Regions from separate parts of the Streptomyces sparsogenes subsp. cuspidosporus genome, predicted to be linked through region 3. Evidence: riboswitches for the same ligand, from Rfam matches in the RefSeq annotation. Region 3 holds a riboswitch; each other region holds the start of a gene.
The links. A riboswitch is a leader RNA that binds a small molecule or an ion and turns the genes downstream of it on or off. The one in region 3 is predicted to bind cyclic di-AMP.
Positions count from the first base shown of each region.

Region 1 (4,976 bases), on a different contig from region 3:
GCGAGGAAGTGCCCCACCAACAAGGGCCGCATCGCCTGCGTGGACCTCACCCGCCAGCTGAGCTGGATCCAGGACGGCTCGCGGCTGAAGTTCGGCCCGGTGCCGGTGCGCACCGGCCGTGACCGGTACGAGACCCGGGGCGGGCTGAAGAAGATCTACTGGCGGGACATCGACCACTGGTCGACGATCTACGACGTGGCGATGCCCTACAGCCAGTTCTTCGACGGCGGCCAGGCCTTCCACTCCATCGCGGGCAGCGTGTGGTCGCCGCCCGGCTCCCACGGCTGCGTCAACATGCGCAAGGCCGACGCCAAGAAGTACTGGAGCATGCTGCGGAACGGCGACGACGTCTTCGTCTACGGCCGCAAGCCCGGCACCTGAGCCGGCCCCCGGGCCCTGGGCGGCGGCGGTCGGCCGCCGTCCGGGGCCCGGGAGCGCGACCGGTTCGACCCGACCGGTTCGACCCGACCGGTTCGACCCGACCGGTTTGACGCGACGGGCTGACCTGCCCGTTGGCGTGACCGGCTACGCCGGGCGGACGCTTCCGTAGATCGGCATCTCGGTGATCGGCGCCTTCTTGACCACATCACCCGGCTTGGGGGCGTGGATCATCATTCCGTCGCCTATATAGAGACCGACATGGCTGATGTCGTCATAGAAGAAGACGAGATCGCCCGGCTGGAGGTCGGAGGTCGACACGCGGGTGCCGACCTTCACCTGGTCCCAGGTGGTGCGCGGCAGTGAGACCCCGGCGGTCTTCCATGCGGCCTGGGTGAGCCCCGAGCAGTCGTAGGAGTTGGGGCCGGTCGCGCCCCAGACGTACGGCTTGCCGAGCTGCGAGCGCGCGAAGGCGATGGCCTTGTCGGCCCTGGTGGAGTGCGAGCCGCCGGAGGTGTCGGAGGACCCCGACGGGGTGGTCGAGCCGGAGCCGCCGCCCTGGTCCTGCTGCTGCTCCCGCTGCCGCTCCGCCGCCTCCCGCTGCTTCCGCGCCAGCTCCGCGGCCTTGCGGCGGGCCTCCTCCGCCTTCTTCCGCTCGATCGCCGCCAGCCGCGCCTTCTCCTCGGCGGTCAGCTCGGACAGCAGCCGGCGGGCCTGGGTGAGCTTGTCCTGGACGGTCTTCTTCCTGGTCTTCAGCTGCTCCTGGGAGCGGGTCAGCGCGGCCAGGGACTCGGTGGCCTTCGCGCGCTCCTCGGCGGCCTTCGCCTGCTGCGACCTGAAGTCGGCGACGGCCTTCTTCTGCCTTTTGGTCAGCCGGTCCATCAGGTGGGACTGGTCGAAGATGCCCTGCGGGTCGGAGGCGAACAGCAGGGTCGCGGTGGAGGAGGCCATGCCGCCGCCGCGGTACTGCGCCGCCGCGTAGGTGCCCAGCGTCCGCTGTGCCTCGTTCAGCTTCTCGGCCCGGTCGGCGATGCCGTCGAGCAGCTTGTCCACCTTGGCGCGCTGCGCGCCCGTGCGCTCCTTGGCCGCGTTGTAGCCCTGGGTGGCGGACTCCGCCTGGTGGTAGAGCGTGTCGACCTTCTTCTTGACCTCTTCGATCGACGGCTTGGGCTTGCCGGGCTCGGCGCTCGCCGTCTGGCTCAGCAGGGTGACGGACGCGAGGGCCGCCATGGTGACGGAGACGGCGGTGCGGCGGCCGGTGGCCGAGTCCAGTGTCCGGGCCCGGGGCTTGCGGTGCGACGCCAAGGGAGGCGACTCCTTCCGTGGACCGCCTACCGGGTTAGCTGTCGGGTTCGGGCGTCGGAAGGCTGCCCTACGGGCCGTGCGGCGGCTGGGTCGCCGCACGGGCCGATTCACCCCGGTGATGCGCGTGGGTCCCCGGCTCCAGCCGCCTCGCGGCGGGGCCGGACTCGGCGGAGACAGCCCGTGCCGGCGCGGTCGCCGACGGGTTCCGGGCCGCCTGACGGTGGACGGTAGCGGGCTTGTGGGGCCCGTGTGAAGCCTGTGTTCGAATTGCCCCGAAACCGTTTCGTGACATCCGTACGTACGCTGTCAGTGCGGCGTCCTAGACTCGGTGAGCGATGAGCAGCCTCTTTGACGACAGCTTCCTGGCGGATCTCGGGCCCCCGGACGAGGAGCCCCCGCCGCCCGAGGACGACGGCCGGCCCGCCGGTGAGGACGTCCCGCACGACCTCTTCGCCGGGAGGTTCGACGCGCCCGCCCCCCGGGAGGCGTACTACCGCGACGGCGCCGCCCGGCCCGCCGTGGACCCGGCCGCGCTGCTCGAGGGGCTCAACGAGCAGCAGAGAGCCGCCGTGGTCCACACCGGCTCGCCGCTGCTGATCGTCGCGGGTGCCGGATCCGGCAAGACCCGGGTGCTCACCCACCGCATCGCGCATCTGCTCGGCGCGCGCGGGGTCCACCCCGGCCAGATCCTCGCCATCACCTTCACCAACAAGGCCGCGGGCGAGATGAAGGAGCGGGTCGAGGAGCTGGTCGGCCCGCGCGCCAAGGCCATGTGGGTATCGACCTTCCACAGCGCCTGTGTGCGCATCCTGCGCCGCGAGTCCAAGAAGCTCGGCTTCACGTCCTCCTTCTCGATCTACGACGCGGCCGACTCCAAGCGGCTGATGGCGCTGGTGTGCCGGGACCTGGACCTCGACCCCAAGCGGTATCCGCCCAAGTCCTTCAGCGCCAAGATCTCCAACCTGAAGAACGAGCTCATCGACGAGGAGACCTTCGCCGGACAGGCGTCGGACGGCTTCGAGAAGACCCTCGCCGAGGCGTACGCGATGTACCAGTCGCGGCTGCGCGAGGCCAATGCCCTCGACTTCGACGACATCATCATGACGACGGTCAATCTGCTCCAGGCGTTCCCGGACGTCGCCGAGCACTACCGCCGCCGCTTCCGGCACGTCCTGGTCGACGAGTACCAGGACACCAACCACGCGCAGTACACGCTGGTGCGCGAGCTGGTGGGCACCGGCCCGGTGGCCGCCGGCGGCGACGGCGGCGAGGGTGACGGCGGCGACGCGATCCCGCCCGCCGAGCTGTGCGTGGTGGGCGACGCCGACCAGTCGATCTACGCCTTCCGGGGCGCCACGATCCGTAACATCCTCCAGTTCGAGGAGGACTACCCGGACGCCACCACCATCCTGCTGGAGCAGAACTACCGCTCCACCCAGACGATCCTCAGCGCGGCCAACGCCGTCATCGAGCGCAACGAGAACCGCCGCCCGAAGAACCTGTGGACCGAGGCCGGCGCCGGCGCCACCATCACCGGCTATGTCGCCGACACCGAGCACGACGAGGCGCAGTTCGTCGCCGACGAGATCGACCGGCTGACGGACGCCGGCGAGGCCCGGGCCGGGGACGTGGCCGTCTTCTACCGGACCAACGCCCAGTCCCGTGTCTTCGAAGAGGTCTTCATCCGGGTCGGGCTGCCGTACAAGGTCGTCGGCGGCGTGCGCTTCTACGAGCGCAAGGAGGTTCGCGACGTCCTCGCGTATCTGCGGGTGCTGGCCAACCCGGAGGACGCCGTCCCGCTGCGCCGGATTCTGAACGTGCCGAAGCGCGGCATCGGCGAGCGCGCCGAGGCGATGATCGACGCGCTGGCGCTGCGCGAGAAGATCACCTTCCCGCAGGCGCTGCGCCGGGTCGACGAGGCGTACGGCATGGCGGCCCGCTCGGCAAACGCGGTGAAGCGGTTCAACGTGCTGATGGAGGAGCTGCGGACGATCGCCGAGTCGGGCGCGGGGCCGGCCACCGTGCTGGAGGCGGTGCTCGAGCGCACGGGCTATCTGGCCGAGTTGCAGGCGTCCACGGACCCGCAGGACGAGACCCGTATCGAGAACCTCCAGGAGCTCGCGGCCGTCGCCCTGGAGTACGAGCAGGAGCGCGGCGAGGAGAACCCGGGCACGCTCGCGGAGTTCCTGGAGCAGGTCGCGCTCGTCGCCGACTCCGACCAGATCCCCGACGACGACACCGAGGGCTCCGGGGTCATCACCCTGATGACGCTGCACACCGCCAAGGGCCTGGAGTTCCCGGTGGTCTTCCTCAGCGGCATGGAGGACGGGGTCTTCCCCCACATGCGCGCGCTCGGCCAGACCAAGGAGCTGGAGGAGGAGCGGCGGCTGGCGTACGTCGGCATCACGCGCGCCCGCGAGCGGCTGTATCTGACGCGGTCGACGATGCGCAGCGCCTGGGGCCAGCCCGCGTACAACCCGCCGTCCCGCTTCCTGGAGGAGATCCCCGACCAGTACGTGCGCTGGCAGCGGACCGGGCCCGCCACCCCGTCGGCGTCGATGGGGGCCGTCGGGGCCGTCGCGGGGGTCGCGTCCTCGCTGTCCTCGTCGCTGTCCTCCTCGCGTGCGCGGGCGGGGGCCGGGGCCGCCGGTTTCGCCACGCGGCGGGCCAAGGAGCGGCCGGTGGTCTCGCTGGCCATCGGGGACCGGGTCACCCATGACGCGTTCGGGCTCGGCACCGTGGTCGCGGTGAAGGGGAGCGGGGACAACGCGGAGGCGACGATCGACTTCGGCGACGAGAAGCCGAAGCGGCTGCTGCTGCGGTACGCCCCGGTGGAGAAGCTGTAGCCGGCTCACCCTCGTCCCGGGGGTGAGCCTGCCTCCGGGGTGAGCCCGCCCCCGGGTGAGCCTGTTTCGGGGGTGAGCTGTTTCGGGGGTAGGCCGTCTCGGGGTGGGTTACGCGGGGTTTACGCGGGTTACGTCGGGTCGAGCCCGTGGCTGCGCAGCCACGGCAGCGGGTTGATGGCCGCGCCGCCGCCGGGGTGCACCTCGAAGTGGAGGTGCGGCCCGGTGGAGTTGCCGGAGTCCCCGGAGTACGCGATGACGTCCCCGGCCTTGACCGATCCGGCCCGGATCTTGGCGGTGCTCAGGTGGCAGTACCAGGTCTCGGTGCCATCCGGGCTGGTCAATATGACCATGTTGCCGTAGGCGTCGTTCCACTGGGTGCGCACGGTGCCGTCGGTCGCGGCCATGACCGGGGTGCCGTTGTCGACCGGGAAGTCGATGCCGGTGTGC
Region 1 covers NZ_BAAASD010000043.1:37,769-42,744, forward strand. The annotation lists gene ABFY07_RS34575 (L,D-transpeptidase) at 1-381, shown strand, start outside; gene ABFY07_RS34580 (C40 family peptidase) at 526-1,683, opposite strand; cyclic di-AMP (ydaO/yuaA leader) riboswitch at 1,692-1,863, opposite strand; gene pcrA (DNA helicase PcrA) at 2,019-4,529, shown strand; gene ABFY07_RS34590 (M23 family metallopeptidase) at 4,658-4,976, opposite strand, start outside.
Region 1: linked by a shared signal. The riboswitch ahead of ABFY07_RS34580 (C40 family peptidase) and the one ahead of ABFY07_RS35550 (transglycosylase family protein) in region 3 are both predicted to bind cyclic di-AMP.

Region 2 (4,976 bases), on a different contig from region 3:
CGCACGACGGCACCCGCGAGGCCGACGCCGCCGACCTGGCGCTGACCGTCCTGGGCGGCGGCGAGTCCTCCCGGCTGCACAACCGCCTGGTGCGCCGCGACCGTACGGCGGTGGCCGCGGGCTTCGGTCTGCTGCGGCTGGCGGGCGCCCCCTCGCTCGGCTGGCTGGACGTGAAGACCTCCGCCGGCGTCGAGGTGCCCGACATCGAGGCCGCCGTCGACGAGGAGCTGGCCCGGTTCGCCGAGGAGGGGCCGACGCCCGAGGAGATGGAGCGCGCCCAGGCCCAGCTGGAGCGCGAGTGGCTGGACCGGCTGGCCACGGTCGGCGGCCGCGCCGACGAGCTGTGCCGTTACGCGGTGCTGTTCGGCGACCCGCAGCTGGCGCTGACCGCCGTGGAGCGGGTCCTCCAGGTGACGGCCGAGGAGGTGCGGGCCGTGGCCCAGGCCAGGCTGCGCCCCGACAACCGCGCGGTGCTGGTCTACGAACCGGTCCAGGGCGCCCAGCAGGCCGACGACACCGCCGAGGACAACGACGCAGAAGGGGAGTCGGCCCAGTGAGCGACGCCGTCACCACCACCATGACCTTCCACCCGCAGCCGCGGCCGGGCGCCGCCAAGCCGTGGGCGTTCCCGGCCCCCGAGCGCGCCGAGCTGTCCAACGGGCTGACCGTGCTGCGCTGCCACCGCCCCGGCCAGCAGGTCGTCGCCGTGGAGATCAACCTGGCCGCCCCGCTGGAGGCCGAGCCGGCCGGGCTCGACGGCATCGCCACGATCATGGCCCGCGCCCTGTCCGAGGGCACCGACAAGCACACCGCCGAGGAGTTCGCGGCCGAGCTGGAGCGCTGCGGTGCCACCTTGGACGCCCACGCGGACCACCCCGGCGTCCGGGTGTCGCTGGAGGTCCCCGTCTCCCGGCTGCCCAAGGCGCTCGGCCTGCTGGCCGACGCGCTGCGCGCGCCCGCCTTCCCCGAGGGCGAGGTCGAGCGGCTGGTGCGCAACCGCCTGGACGAGATCCCGCACGAGCTGGCCAACCCCGCCCGGCGCGCCTCGATGGCGCTGTCGAAGGAGCTCTTCCCGGCCGAGGCCCGGATGTCCCGGCCGCGCCAGGGCACCCAGGAGACCGTCGAGGGCATCGACGCCGCGGCCGTGCGGGCCTTCTACGAGGCGCATGTCCGCCCCTCCACCACGACCGCCGTGGTGGTCGGCGACCTGACCGGCGTCGACCTCGACAAGGCGCTGGCCGAGACCCTCGGCACCTGGACCGGGGGCGCCGCCGAGCCGCGCCCGATGGCGCCGATCACCGCCGACGACACCGGCCGGGTGGTCATCGTGGACCGGCCGGGCGCGGTGCAGACGCAGCTGCTCATCGGGCGGATCGGCGCCGACCGGCACGACCGGGTCTGGCCCGCCCAGGTGCTGGGCACCTACTGCCTGGGCGGCACCCTCACCTCCCGGCTCGACCGGGTGCTGCGCGAGGAGAAGGGCTACACCTACGGCGTGCGGGCCTTCGGCCAGGTGCTGCGCTCGACGGCCCCGGACGCCTCCGGAGGAGCCACGGGCGCGGCGATGCTGGCCATCAGCGGCTCGGTGGCCACCGAGGTCACCGGCCCGGCCCTGGAGGACCTGTGGAAGGTGCTGGGCACGCTGAAGGAGGAGGGCCTCACTGACGCCGAGCGCGACGTCGCCGTGCAGAACCTCGTCGGGGTGGCCCCGCTGAAGTACGAGACGGCGGCCGCCGTCGCGGGCACCCTCGCCGACCAGGTCGAGCAGCACCTGCCGGATGACTTCCAGGCGCAGCTGTACACCCGTCTCGCGGAGACCGGCACGGTGGAGGCGACCGCCGCGGTGGTGAGCGCCTTCCCGCCCGACCGGCTGGTCACGGTGCTCGTCGGCGACGCCTCGAAGATCGAGGAGCCGGTCAAGACGCTGGGCATCGGCGAGGTGCGCGTCATCCAGGGCTGATCCGTCGGGAGGGCCGCGCGAGCGGGCCGAACAGACCGTGAGAAAAGGGACCCTGGCGCCGTTTCAGGCGCCGGGGTCCTCCTGTTTGCCCGCTTTATAGCAGAGGTCGCCCGTCTGGTCGGGCGTGTCTGTGGGGAAACCAACAAAAGAGTGGAACCGTTTGGCGATCGAAAGTGGTGCCGTTTAGCGTCAGTGCGGTTGTCCGCCCGAGCCACGCCGCACCCGCGGCACGGGCAACCATCGCCGAGTCCCCGTACGGCGCGAGCCAGGGGAGCCGGGGAACCAGCCTCGCCCGGCGCCGTCCGCGGCGTCCGAGGGGCGATTCCCAGGGGTGAATCGGGTGACCTCCCCGCGAGGGACGAGGGGCCCGTAGGAGACCTTCCTGCTCCGAACCCGACAGCTAACCCGGTAGGCGAGAAGGAAGGAAAGGAGTGCGCCACACGATGGCGTTCACCCGTGCCACCGGGAAGCACCGCCGACCCAGTCGCGCCCCCCGCGCCGTCCGCTCCGGCGCGAACCTCGCGGGCATAGCCACCCTTGCCGCCACCGGCGTGGTGGCCGGTCTCGCCGCCCCGGCCCTCGCCGCGACGGACGACGGCCTCACCGCCGAGGACACCGGGCTGCGCCAGGCCGTCGCCATCGGCGGTGAACTCGCCGACCAGGTCGCGGCCCAGGCACAGACCCAGCAGAGCGCCGCCGACGAGGCCGCCGCCAAGGCGGCCGCGCAGGCCCAGGCTCGCAAGGAGGCCGCGAGGCAGGCGGCCGAGGCCAAGCGGAAGGCCGAGGCGGCCGCGAAGAAGGCCAAGCAGGAGCGCGAGGCCAAGGAGCGGGCCGCGCGCGAGGCCGAGCGCAAGCGGCTGAACACGTTCGTGCTGCCGGTCACCGGCTCGTACGTCTCCACCAGCTACCAGTCCTCCAGCGGCCTGTGGTCCTCCGGCAGCCACACCGGGGTGGACTTCCACGCCGCGACCGGGACCCCGGTGCACTCCGTGGGCTCCGGCACCGTCGTCGAGGCCGGCTGGGGCGGCGCGTACGGCAACAACGTCGTGATCAAGATGAACGACGGCACCTACACCCAGTACGGCCACCTGTCGTCCATCGGCGTCTCCGTGGGCCAGACCGTCACCCCCGGCCAGCAGATCGGGCTGTCCGGCGACACGGGCAATGTGACCGGGCCGCATCTGCACTTCGAGGCCCGCACCAGCCCCGACTACGGCTCGGACATCGACCCCGTCGCCTACCTGCGCTCGCACGGCGTCAACATCTGACAGGCGCGCCATCCGCCAGGCGCAGGCCCACCGACGCCACGAAGGCCCCCGGTCCAGCGGACCGGGGGCCTTCGGCATACCCGCCCGCCCTGGCCAAAAAATTTCCATGAAATCCTCCCGCCGGTCGGAAAACGAAGCCGCTTCGAATAGAGTCGCTGAATACGCGTCAATCGGCTGCGTTTCGCGGAGATTAAGGCGGAGGTTCGACGATGCGGGACCGGAAGTGAACGGCGATACGACCGCGATCCAGGGAGGTCGCCGAATTTCGGCGCACGCGGTGTGTACGGCGATCCGCGACGACATCGTCTCCGGCACCTTCGCGCCGGGCAGCCGGCTGATCGAGGACCTCCTCGCCCGGCGCTACGGCGTCTCCCGGGTGCCCGTGCGCGAGGCGCTGCGCACGCTGGAGTCGGAGGGCTTCGTGACCACCCGCAGGCACGCGGGCGCGTGTGTCGCGCAGCCGTCCGAGCGGGAGGCCGCCGACCTGCTGGACATCCGCGCGCTGCTGGAGCCGCTGGGCGCCGCGCGGGCGGCCCAGCGCCGCACCGAGGCGCATCTGAAGGTGCTGCGCGGCCTGGTCCGGCTCGGCCAGGAGCGGGCCCGGCACGGCCAGTTGGGCGAGCTGCGGGCGCTGAGCGACTGGTTCCACGAGACGCTGGCCCAGGCCTCCGGCACCCCGAGCCTGGCCGGGCTGCTGGTACAGCTGCGGCGCAAGATCGCCTGGGTGTACACGGTGGAACCGGCCCGCCGGGCCGCGCCGCCCGCCCCGGGGGGCGCCCCGCGCCCCGACTTCTCGTCCCGGGCCGTCGAGTCCTGGGGCGAGCACGGCGCGCTGGTGGACGCCGTGGCGCGCGGCGACGCCGACCGCGCGCGGGCGCTCGCCGCGGCGCACGCCGAGCGCTCGATGTCGGAATACCGGCTGCGCCGCCCCGCCCCCGGTGTGAGGACTTCGAAACCTCCCGTCAACACGACGGGCCTCCGGAATTAACAGCGGCCCCCTATAAAAATGATGGGGATTACCGCCCCGCATTGTCGGCCTGTATCGCCGGCCTGTATCGCTGCCCCGCATTGCCGTCCCGTGTCACCGTCCCGCATTGGTGCCCTGAATTTCTGCCCCGCTCCGGCGGGCGGCGGAAAGCATGAAAAACGCGGCCGCGGCCACCCGGGACGGGTCACCGCGGCCGCGCCGCGCGGAGATGGCGAGGAAACGCGCCTTCGCTCAGACGGTCTCCGGAAGCTCCTCCAGCCCCTCCGCGACCAGCTTGGCCAGGCGGTCGAGCGCGACCTCGGCGTCCTCGGCCTCGGAGGCGAGGACGACCTCCTCGCCGCCCTGGGCGCCCAGGCCGAGCACCGCGAGCATGGAGGCGGCGTTCACCGGGGCGCCGCCGGCCTTGGCGATCGTGATGGGGACGCCGGCGGCGGTGGCCGCCCGGACGAAGATCGACGCGGGGCGGGCGTGCAGCCCCTCGGCCCAGCCGATGTTGACGCGGCGCTCAGCCATGGTGTTGCCCTTCAGGTGCGGGGTTGCTGTTGTCTAGACCAATATCACACGAGTGTCGTTGTCTTATTATGCCCGAACGGTGCCCGAGTGAGTCCGGGCGTGCCCGTACGGGCCCGATACGGACCTTCCCCCGACACCTCCTCCCCACGCAAGGGCGTCCACCATTCGGACCCCCGTCCGACGGCCGTAGGCTGGCCCTCATGCGGCTCCCGTCCGACACCCACGCCTACCCGGCCCACTGGGAGGC
Region 2 covers NZ_BAAASD010000009.1:102,764-107,739, forward strand. The annotation lists gene ABFY07_RS14060 (M16 family metallopeptidase) at 1-557, shown strand, start outside; gene ABFY07_RS14065 (M16 family metallopeptidase) at 554-1,960, shown strand; cyclic di-AMP (ydaO/yuaA leader) riboswitch at 2,192-2,389, shown strand; gene ABFY07_RS14070 (M23 family metallopeptidase) at 2,404-3,228, shown strand; gene ABFY07_RS14075 (GntR family transcriptional regulator) at 3,506-4,216, shown strand; gene ABFY07_RS14080 (HPr family phosphocarrier protein) at 4,448-4,729, opposite strand; gene ABFY07_RS14085 (bifunctional acetate--CoA ligase family protein/GNAT family N-acetyltransferase) at 4,930-4,976, shown strand, end outside.
Region 2: linked by a shared signal. The riboswitch ahead of ABFY07_RS14070 (M23 family metallopeptidase) and the one ahead of ABFY07_RS35550 (transglycosylase family protein) in region 3 are both predicted to bind cyclic di-AMP.

Region 3 (4,976 bases):
TGTAGGCGGGGTCCTGGAGCCGGGCCTTCTCCTCGCGCAGCTTCTTGACGTCCTCGCGCTCCTTCTGCGCCTGGCGCCGCTGGTCGGAGATGTCCGAGCGCTGCGAGATGTACTGCCGCATGGGGTAGGCGAGGGCCACCACCAGCGAGCAGACGACCAGCGCGAGCAGCGCGGCCCGGCCGGTGAGCCGGTTGCGGCGGCGCCGCACGCGGGCGCGGTAGACGCGGGCGGCGGCGTGCTCGCCCAGCGCCCTGAGCCTGGTCGCGGTGGAGAACCGATCCCGATCCGCCGGCACGTCGCCTCCCCGGTCGTGACTTCGCTGCGTACGCCGTCCCCGGCCACGGTACGGGACCGGGGCCGGGGACGTGCGTCAGGCGTGGCTGTCAGGCTCGGTGGCGGTTCAGCCCTTGGCGACCGCGCCCTTGAAGCGCGGGAAGGCGGAGCGGCCCGCGTACACCGCCGCGTCGTCGAGGATCTCCTCGATGCGCAGCAGCTGGTTGTACTTGGCCACGCGCTCGGAGCGGGCCGGGGCGCCGGTCTTGATCTGGCCGCAGTTGGTGGCGACGGCCAGGTCGGCGATGGTGACGTCCTCGGTCTCGCCGGAGCGGTGCGACATCATGCACTTGAAGCCGTTGCGCTGGGCGAGCTCGACCGCGTCCAGGGTCTCGGTCAGCGAGCCGATCTGGTTGACCTTGACCAGCAGCGCGTTGGCGGTGCCGCTCTCGATGCCGCGGGCCAGCCGCTCCGGGTTGGTGACGAACAGGTCGTCGCCGACCAGCTGGACCTTGTCACCGAGCTGGTCGGTGATCGTCTTCCAGCCGTCCCAGTCCTCCTCGTTCAGCGGGTCCTCGATGGACACCAGCGGGTACGCGTCGACCAGCTCGGCGTAGTACGCGGTCATCTCGGCGGCGCTGCGGGTCTGGCCCTCGAACGTGTACGAGCCGTCCTTGTAGAACTCGGAGGCGGCGACGTCGAGCGCCAGCGCGATGTCCTGGCCCGGCTGGTAGCCGGCCTTCTTGATCGCCTCGACGATCAGGTCCAGGGCGTCGCGGTTGGAGTTCAGGTTCGGGGCGAAGCCGCCCTCGTCGCCGAGGCCGGTGGACAGGCCCCGCTCCTTCAGCACGGACTTCAGGGTGTGGTAGACCTCGGCGCCCCAGCGCAGCGCCTCCGAGAAGGACTCGGCGCCGATCGGCGCGATCATGAACTCCTGGATGTCCACGTTGGAGTCGGCGTGCGAGCCGCCGTTGAGGATGTTCATCATCGGCACCGGCAGCAGATGGGCGTTGGGGCCGCCCAGGTACCGGAAGAGCGGCAGGTCGGAGGCCTCGGACGCGGCGTGCGCCACGGCGAGCGAGACACCGAGGATGGCGTTGGCGCCGAGCGAGGACTTGTCCGGGGTGGCGTCCAGGTCGAACATCGCCTGGTCGATCAGGCGCTGCTCGGTGGCGTCATAGCCGACCAGCTCCGGGCCGATCTGCTCGATGACGGCGAGGACGGCCTTCTCGACGCCCTTGCCCCCGTAACGGTTCTTGTCGCCGTCGCGGAGCTCGAGGGCCTCGAAGGCGCCGGTGGAGGCCCCGGAGGGCACGGCGGCACGGCCGGTGCTGCCGTCGTCGAGGCCGACCTCGACCTCGACCGTGGGGTTGCCTCGCGAGTCGAGGATCTCGCGAGCTACGACGACGTCGATGGACGGCACGAGGATCTCCTTCGTATGGGTCTGTGGTTCTGCAGCACGAGCCTAACGGGCCCGGGGGCCCCGCCCGACGTTCGCCCGTCCCCCGAGACGGGACATTGCATAAAAAGCCAGATAGCGGGGCGAATGTGAGTATTTTCAGGGAACTCGCTGGCCGAACGTGTGAAGCCCCGGCGGGGCGCGCCTGGTGGGGGGGGCGGCGCGCCCGGCCGGGGCCGTATCGGGGGGTGCCGGGCCGACGGATGCCCGGCGGGGAGGGTCAGCCGAGGTGCAGCCGCTGGCCCGGGTAGATGAGGTTGGCGTCCTCGACGACGTCCTTGTTCAGCTCGAAGAGCTTCTTCCAGCCGCCCTTGACGTGGTGCGCCTTGGCGATCTTGGAGAGGGTGTCGCCGGACTCCACCTTGTACTCGCCGTCGCCCTTCTTGATCTCGTGACGGGCCTGCCCGCGCCCGGCGTGGGCGTCCTCGCCGCGGGGCTGCGCCTTCGGCGCGGCCTGCTCGGCGGGCTTGGCGGGCTGGGCCGGCTTGGCGGGCTGGGCCGGCTTCGCGGGCTGCGTGGTGGTAGAGGTGGCCGGGGTGCCGCCGGTGGTCAGCCCCTTGCCGCAGACCGGCCAGGCGCCCTTGCCCTGCCCGGCCAGGACCTTCTCGGCTATCTGGATCTGCTGGGCCTTGGAGGCCAGGTCGGCGCGGGGCGCGAACGCCGTGCCGCCGTAGGCGGCCCAGGTGGAGTTGGTGAACTGGAGGCCGCCGTAGAAGCCGTTGCCGGTGTTGATCGACCAATTGCCGCCGGACTCGCACTGCGCGACCGCGTCCCACTGGGCGGTGGTCGCGGCGGAGGCGGAGGTGGCACCCAGGATCGGCGCGGCGACGGCCGCACCGGCGACGCCGGCGAGCGCGGCGATGCGGGTGACCTTGGAGGGACGGCGGTGCTTACCCTTGTCGTTACGCATGTTCGTTCCTCACCGACGCCTACGAGGTGAGCTGTCGGGTTCGGGCGTGAGTTGCCCGGCCGTGCGCGGTTCCCCGCACCCGGCTTCACCCCTAGCCGCACCGGCCCGTCCCCGGGCCACCGCGGCACCTACCTTGGGTCCCCCGCTCCTGCCTTCGGCGCAAACGCGTCTGTTTCCCCCCGACCGCCGGCAGGACTCGGCGTGACGATCGACGGTGCCCGCGGTGGCGAGCGAAAAGACGTTAAACACACCTTCCGGCGAGGTTCAAACCCCGACATCCCAGCGAAGACGGCCTCTTCCGCACCCAGTCGGCCCACATCCACGCAGGTGAGGCCGGGTGCGGAAAGATCGGACAGGCGGCGCACCCCGGGCGATGTGACGAGATGTATGTCTCACCGCCGCCAGATCGGGCAATTCACCCCGAACTGCCGCTATCTGACGCTGAGATCGAGGCGCTGACCAGGGTGAATGAGATCGGGGTCGGCCCCGATGACGGAGTCGTTGGCCTCATACAGCTCGGGCCACCCTCCGTCCACCTTCTGTTCGTCCGCGATGCCTGACAGGTTGTCACCGGTCCGGACCGTGTAGTCCGCGCGGCCGAGGGGCTGCAGCGGGGTCTTCGCGCGGTCCGCGTCGTCGCGTGAGGCATGGCGCCCGGAGGGCCGCGCCTGGTCCGCCGCGTCCCCGGACTGCCCCTCCCGGGCGTCGGGCGCGCCGCGGTGGCGACCGGTGGGGGCGGAGGAGGAGTCCTCGTCCGCGCCCGGCGCGTCGCGGTCCGGGGGCGGCGTCTGGTGCGACGTGCCGCCCGAACCGGCGGAGGAGTCGCCGGAGGTGCCGGCGGAGGAGCCGCCGGAGGTGCCGGCCGACGAGCCGCCGGACTCGTCGTCGGACTCGTCGTCGGACGGGGCAGAATCCGACGCTCCGGCTTTGTCGGACGTATCGGATTCTCCCGAGGTGTCCGGCGTACCGGCCTTATCGGATCGGCCGGAACTATCGGACGATTCGCCCGTAGTGGGGTCGTCGGTACCCGTCGACTCCTTCGGCTCGGGCGTCCCGGTGGAGCCGGGGGTCACCTCGAGCGCGTCGCCGAGGTCGGCGAGCCCGGCGCTCAGCGCGCAGCTCGGCCAGGCGTCGGGGCCGCGGTCGGCCAGGATCGCCTGGGCGACGGCTATCTGCTGGGAGCGGCTGGCGAGGTCGGGGCGCGGGGCGTACCGCTGACCGCCGTACTTCTTCCACATGTCCAAGGTGATCTGCAGACCGCCGTAGAAGCCGTTGCCTTCGTTGGCGCTCCACATCCCGCCGCTCTCGCACTCGGCCACGCGGTCCCACGTCTGGACCTCCGCGGCCTGGGCGCCGACGGCGCCGAAGAGCGGCATGGCGATGCCGGCGCCGGTCACCCCCGCCGCGACCACGATTGCCGGAGCCTGACGGGGGCGGCGGTGTCGACCGTTCCCGGAGCGCATGCGTTTGCCTCTCGTGTGGCGACTGAGTCGTCGGTCGAACATAGCGACGTCACACGATCATCACAAGCAGATGTATCCCAGGTCACGCGGCGGTCACACGCCTGAGGTCATGTCACTTCCGTCCCGATTTCCGGGCGTTGTCAGGACCCCGTCCCGCCGCCCGTCGCGGTGCTCGGATCCCAGGTCACGGGCAGCTCACGCAGCCCGCGCATGATCAGGCCGCCGCGCCGGCGCACCTCCTGCGGCTCCACCGCGAGCCGCAGATCCGGCAGGCGCCGCAGCAGGGTGCCGAGGGCGGTCCGGGCCTCGAGGCGGGCCAGCGGCGCGCCCAGACAGTAATGGATGCCGTGGCCGTAGCCGAGGTGCTGGTTGTCGGCGCGGGAGAGGTCGAGCACATCGGGCGCCTCGAAGCGCTCGGGGTCGCGGTCGGCCGCGGCCAGCACCACCAGCACCGGGTCGCCCACGGCGACGCGCTGCCCGCCGATCACCACGGGTTCGGTGGCGAACCGCCAGGTGGCGATCTCCACCGGACCGTCGTAGCGGAGCAGTTCCTCGACGCCGGTCGCCAGCAGCCCCTCGTCCCCTTCTTTGAGGGCCCGCCGCAGCCGGTCGCACTGGACCGGGTCGCGCAGCAGCGCGTAGACGCCGTTGCCGATCAGATTGACGGTGGTCTCGAAGCCGGCGAACAAGAGGATGAAGGCCATCGCGGCGGCCTCGTTCTCGGTGAGGTGCTCGCCGTGGTCGCTGGCGCGGATCAGCCCGGAGATCAGATCGACGGACTGCTCGCCGTCCCCCCGCCCCAGCGACTCGCGCTTGCGGTGGATGAGGTCGGCGAGATAGGCGCGGATCCGCTTCACCGCTCGGGCCACCC
Region 3 covers NZ_BAAASD010000046.1:13,779-18,754, reverse strand. The annotation lists gene ABFY07_RS35560 (FtsB family cell division protein) at 1-295, opposite strand, end outside; gene eno (phosphopyruvate hydratase) at 401-1,696, opposite strand; gene ABFY07_RS35550 (transglycosylase family protein) at 1,953-2,642, opposite strand; cyclic di-AMP (ydaO/yuaA leader) riboswitch at 2,644-2,812, opposite strand; gene ABFY07_RS35545 (transglycosylase family protein) at 3,074-4,054, opposite strand; gene ABFY07_RS35540 (cytochrome P450 family protein) at 4,246-4,976, opposite strand, start outside.

Region 4 (4,976 bases), on a different contig from region 3:
CCACCGCCAGCAGCGCCGGCAGCTGGTCCACCGTGCGCGCGCTGGCGATCGGCGCGACGACGGTGGGCTGGGCCGCCAGCCAGGCCAGGGCGACGGTCGCGTGCTCGGCGCCGTGGTTGGCGGCCACGTCGTCCAGGGCGGCGAGGACCTTCTGGCCGCGCTCGGTGTCCAGGTACTTGCCCGCGCCCTGGGCGCGGGCGCTGTCGATGGTGGCACCGGGGCGGTACTTGCCGGTGAGGAAGCCGGAGGCGAGGGCGTAGTACGGGACGGTCGCCACGCCGTGGCGGGCGGCGACCTCGGCCAGCTCGCCCTCGAAGGTGTCGCGGGAGACCAGGTTGTAGTGCGGCTGGAGGGCCACGTAGCGGGCCAGGTTCTCCTTCGCGGAGAAGTCCAGGGCCGCCTCCAGGCGCTCGGCGGAGATGTTGGAGGCCGCGATCTCGCGGACCTTGCCCGCCTTCACCAGCTCGTCCAGCGTGGAGATGATCTCCTCGATCGGCACCGAGGGGTCGTCGTAGTGGGTGTAGTACAGGTCGATGTAGTCGGTGCGCAGGCGCTTCAGGGACTCGTCGACGCCCGCCTTGACGGCCGCTGCGGACAGGCCGCGCGGGGTGGGGACGCCGGCGCCGACCTTGGTGGCGAGGACGATGTCGGCGCGGTCGCCGCGGGAGGCGAGCCAGTCGCCGATGATGGTCTCGGACTCCCCGCCCGAGTTGCCCGGCGCCCAGGCGGAGTAGACGTCCGCGGTGTCGATGAAGTTGCCGCCCGCCGCCGCGTAGGCGTCGAGCACGGCGAAGGACTCGGCCTCGTCCGCCGTCCAGCCGAAGACGTTCCCGCCGAGCGAGAGCGGGTGGACGGACAGACCGCCGATCCGCTTGCGGTGGCCGGGCTGGGTGGTCTGCGGGGACTGCGGGGTCTGTGTGGTGTCAGCCATACGTTGTTTCAGCGCGGGGGCGGAGGGGCGTATTCCCCCGTCGTGGCCCGCACTCACCCAAGATCTCGTAAACGGGCGGGCCAAGCGCCCGTGAAACCATGCCTCGTGAAAAAGGCCTCGTGAAAAGACCGACGGCCCTGGCGTCAAGGGGGGAGAGAGCGCCAGGGCCGCCGGGGTTTCGGGGCCGGACCGGTCACCCGGTCGGGAGGTCCGGGAGGTCACCCGGTCGGGAAGTCACCCGGTCGGGAGGCCACCGGGCAGGAGGTGACGGTCGCCGGTCATGGGGTCAGTCCGTGGTCGCGGAGCCAGGGCATCGGGTTGATCGGGCCGCCGCCGCCCGGCCGGACCTCCAGGTGGAGGTGCGGGCCGGTCACATTGCCCGTGGCGCCGACGCGTCCGATCACCTCGCCGGTCGTCACCGAGCCGGACGTACGGACCATCGAGGACAGGTGGCAGTACCAGATCTCGGTGCCGTCCTCGAGCTTGAGCACGATGCGGTAGCCGTACGAACCGGCCCACCCGGCCGAGGTGATGGTGCCGCCGTGGACCGCCTTGACCGGGGTGCCGGTGGGGGCGGCGAAGTCCTGGCCGGTGTGGTCGGCCGACCACATGTCGCCCGCCTGGCCGAAGGACGCGGTCAGGGTGTAGGAGGCGACGGGGAGGGTGTACTGGGCGGCGAGCTTGGCCAGCCGCTCGGCCTCGGCCTTCTTGCGGGCCGCCTCCTCGGCCTTCCGCTTGGCCTCCGCCTCGGCGGCCTTCTTCTTCGCGTCGATGTCGGACTGCCGCTCCGCCGCCGCGTCGGCGGCCTTCTGGGCGGCGGCCCGGGCCGCGGCCTGGCGCTGCGACTCGTCGGCGGCGTTCTGCTGGTTCTCGGCCTGCTGCAGGATGCGGGCGCGCAGCGCCTCGCCCGCGTCGGTGGCGCCGTTGGCCTGGTCCTCGGTGGTCAGGCCGGCCTGGGAGAGGGGGGCCGCGGAGGTGGCGGGGCCGTCGGAGTCCGAGTCGGAGTCGGAGATCAGCGAGCCGATGCCGGGCAGGTCCGCGGCGTCGGGGAGGGCCTCCTTGACCTGGCCGGCGATGTGGCCGAGGTCCGGCATGGAGATGGGGGCCTTGGGGCGGTCCTTGGCGCTGGCCATTCCGCCCGCGCCGACGGCCGCGATCACGCCGACGCCGAGGACGGCGCCGCTGCGCGCCATCGTGCCGCCGCGCTGCTTGGGGACGCGGTGCCGGCCGCGCACGGGGGCTATGGACTCCTCGGTGGGATTCCACTCCTCCCACGTCTCGGTGTCCCGGCCGGCCTTCGCCTCGGCGGCCGGTTCGAACCAGGAGCCGTAGCGGGTCGCTGTCCCCGCTCCGGCACCGGATGTGCGGGACGGGGCTTCTTCAAGGGCAGACCTGTTGGACGCCACGCGGGCGCACTCCTTTCCTTCCCTCTCGCCTACCGGGTTAGCTGACGGGTTCGGAGCAGGAAGGTCTCCTACGGGTCAGGTTCGACCCGATTCACCCCAAGGTTGGTGGTTCCCCGGTTCCCTTGGTGTTGCTTTGTCGCTGTGCTGCTGGTGCTGCTGCTGTGCGTGCGGGATTCGGCGACGGCGCACGGTGCCGCCTCTTGCGGCGGCGGTGACGACCGCGCTGCGTTATCGAACGTTAATAGAAGCCGTGACGTGATTCCAAGCTGTTCCGGGGAATCAGAGGAACCTTTGAGGTGAACTTAACGCCCAACTTCGGGCAAACGAGGGCGAGTCAGTGGTGTCGTGGGCACGCTCAGAAACGCTCTCGGGTTGATCGTGTGTCAATTGTTACCCGAAACGATCACGCTCCACTACGGAGCGTGTCCTACGGAGCGTGTTCGGGTACGGCGCCGGACGTCACCGGCGCGCGGCGCAGCGCCAGCAGCGCCATGTCGTCCGTGGTGCCGCCGCCCGTGTGCCGTTCCACATCCGCCACCAGGGCGTCGAGCAGCTCCACCGGGGTGGCGAAGCGGCGGCCGCGCAGCCGGGCCTCCGGGTCGTAGAAGGTGCCCTGCGCGTCGCGTGCCTCGCTCACCCCGTCGGTGAACAGCAGCAGGGTCACCCCCTCCGCGAAGGGCAGCTCCTCCACCCGGTCCGGCCAGGCCCCCAGGTCGCCCATCCCCAGCGGCAGCGCCGGCACCTCGGGCTCGGCGGAGCGCACCGAGCCGTCCGCGTGCAGCAGGAGCGGCGCGGGGTGGCCCCTGTTGATCAGCCGGAGCAGGGAGTCGCCGCGCGGGATCTCGGCCAGCACCGCCGTGATGAACCCCTCGATCTGCTCGAAGTCGGCCCGCCGGGCCCGCTCGCGCTGCAGCGCCCGCTCCAGCCGGAGCGCGAGCCCCTCCAGCGTCGCCTCCTGCTCGGCGGCCTCCCGGAACGCGCCGACGGTGATCGCGACCACCTCGACCGCCCCCAGCCCCTTGCCCCGTACGTCGCCGATGAGCATCCGTACGCCGTGCGGGGTGTCCTGCACGGCGTACAGGTCGCCGCCGATCGCGGCGTCCTGCTCCGCCGCCACGTACCGGGCCGCGACGTCCAGGCCGGCGAGCCGGGCCGGCGGCACGGGAAGCACGGCGCGCTGGGCCGCCTCCGCGATGCCGCGGGCCGAGGCCAGCCGCCTGCCGCCGCGGCGGACGACGTGGCTGATGAGGAGTGCCAGCAGGGCGACCGTCACGACGGTGGCGATCTCGGTGGCCGACTGGGCCCAGTCCCGGACCCCGTGCAGCTCGGCCAGCAGGCAGGCGGCGGTGACGGCGAGGGCCCCGGTGAGGGCGGTCAGCCGCAGCGGATAGAGGGGGGCGGCGACCAGCGGGGCGGCGGCGAAGAAGGGCGCGGCGGTGTAGGCCGGCGGGCTGCTGATGTCGTAGACGACCCCGCCCACGATGAGGATGGCGGGGAGCCAGGACGCGAAGCGGGGGCTGGGCATGCCCTCGGGCGCCTCGTCCCCCGCGCGGGGCGCGTCCGCGCGCGGCCTCGCGCGCCGGGGCACGTGCGGGCCCGTACGCCGTGCGGGTCTCGTACGCCGCGCCGGGCGCCCTTCGCCGCGCGGGTCCGTACGGGCGTCCGTACGCGCTCTGCTCCCTCGCACCCGCACCGGTCGCTCCCGCTTCCCTGGCCCGCTTCCCCGGCCCGCTCCGCCCGGCGGCCCCGGCCGGCGGATCCGGCCGGTACGCGCCGTCTCGTACGCGACGCCTGGCCCGCGCCGTCCCGTACGCCGCGCCGTCTCGCACGCCGCGCCGCGCCCTCCTCCTCAGGCTCGCGGGTGACGGGGCGCCGGGCGAGCCGGTGTCGGCCAGGTGGGTGCGGCGGGAGGGGGCGCCGGGGCGGCGGAAGGGGGTGCCAGAGGCGGAGGCGTCAGAGGTCCACGCCGAGGGCGCGGGCGTGGCGGTCCGCGGCCAGTTCGGCGGAGACCTCGTCGAGATACACCTCGCACACCAGCCGCCCGTCGGCGGTCAGGTTGTGCTCCAGCTCCCACAGGACGATCTCGTCCCCGCCGGCCAGCAGGAAGGCGTGCTCGTAGAAGCGGCACCACGTGGCGTCGGGGCCGCCGGAGCGGCGGCGCGGCTTGGGGGCCAGCGCGATGTCGTGGGCGAAGGCGGTGGCGAGCAGCTGCTCGGTGTCGGCGCCGGGGCGGTCGGGGTTCTCCGCGCGGCGCAGGACGCGGCGGGCGTGGTCGGCCGAGTTGTCGGAGACGTACGCGCGGGAGGTGCCCACCGGCGCGACGGACTGCAGCAGTTGCTCGGGCAGCCACAGGGGTAACCCCTCCAGCTCGTCCCAGCGGGCGCCGCCGATCCGCTCGTGGACCCGGCGCTCGGCCAGGGCGAGGGCTTCCTCGTCGGCGTACAGCTCGAACAGCGGGGCGCGGTCGGGGCCGGTGTTGTGCTCCAGCTCCCACAGCAGGAGGCTGCTGCCGTCGGGGAGCAGGAAAATGTGCCGGTAGGTGCTGTAGCCGAGCGGGCCGGCGGGCTCGTTGCACTGCCGGCAGGACCGCAGCTCGGACTGGTGCATCAGGGCGTCCCGGGCCTGGCCCAGCACCGCCT
Region 4 covers NZ_BAAASD010000048.1:7,880-12,855, forward strand. The annotation lists gene ABFY07_RS35940 (aldo/keto reductase) at 1-931, opposite strand, end outside; gene ABFY07_RS35945 (M23 family metallopeptidase) at 1,210-2,337, opposite strand; cyclic di-AMP (ydaO/yuaA leader) riboswitch at 2,349-2,486, opposite strand; gene ABFY07_RS35950 (PP2C family protein-serine/threonine phosphatase) at 2,765-3,862, opposite strand; gene ABFY07_RS35955 (DUF6227 family protein) at 4,291-4,976, opposite strand, start outside.
Region 4: linked by a shared signal. The riboswitch ahead of ABFY07_RS35945 (M23 family metallopeptidase) and the one ahead of ABFY07_RS35550 (transglycosylase family protein) in region 3 are both predicted to bind cyclic di-AMP.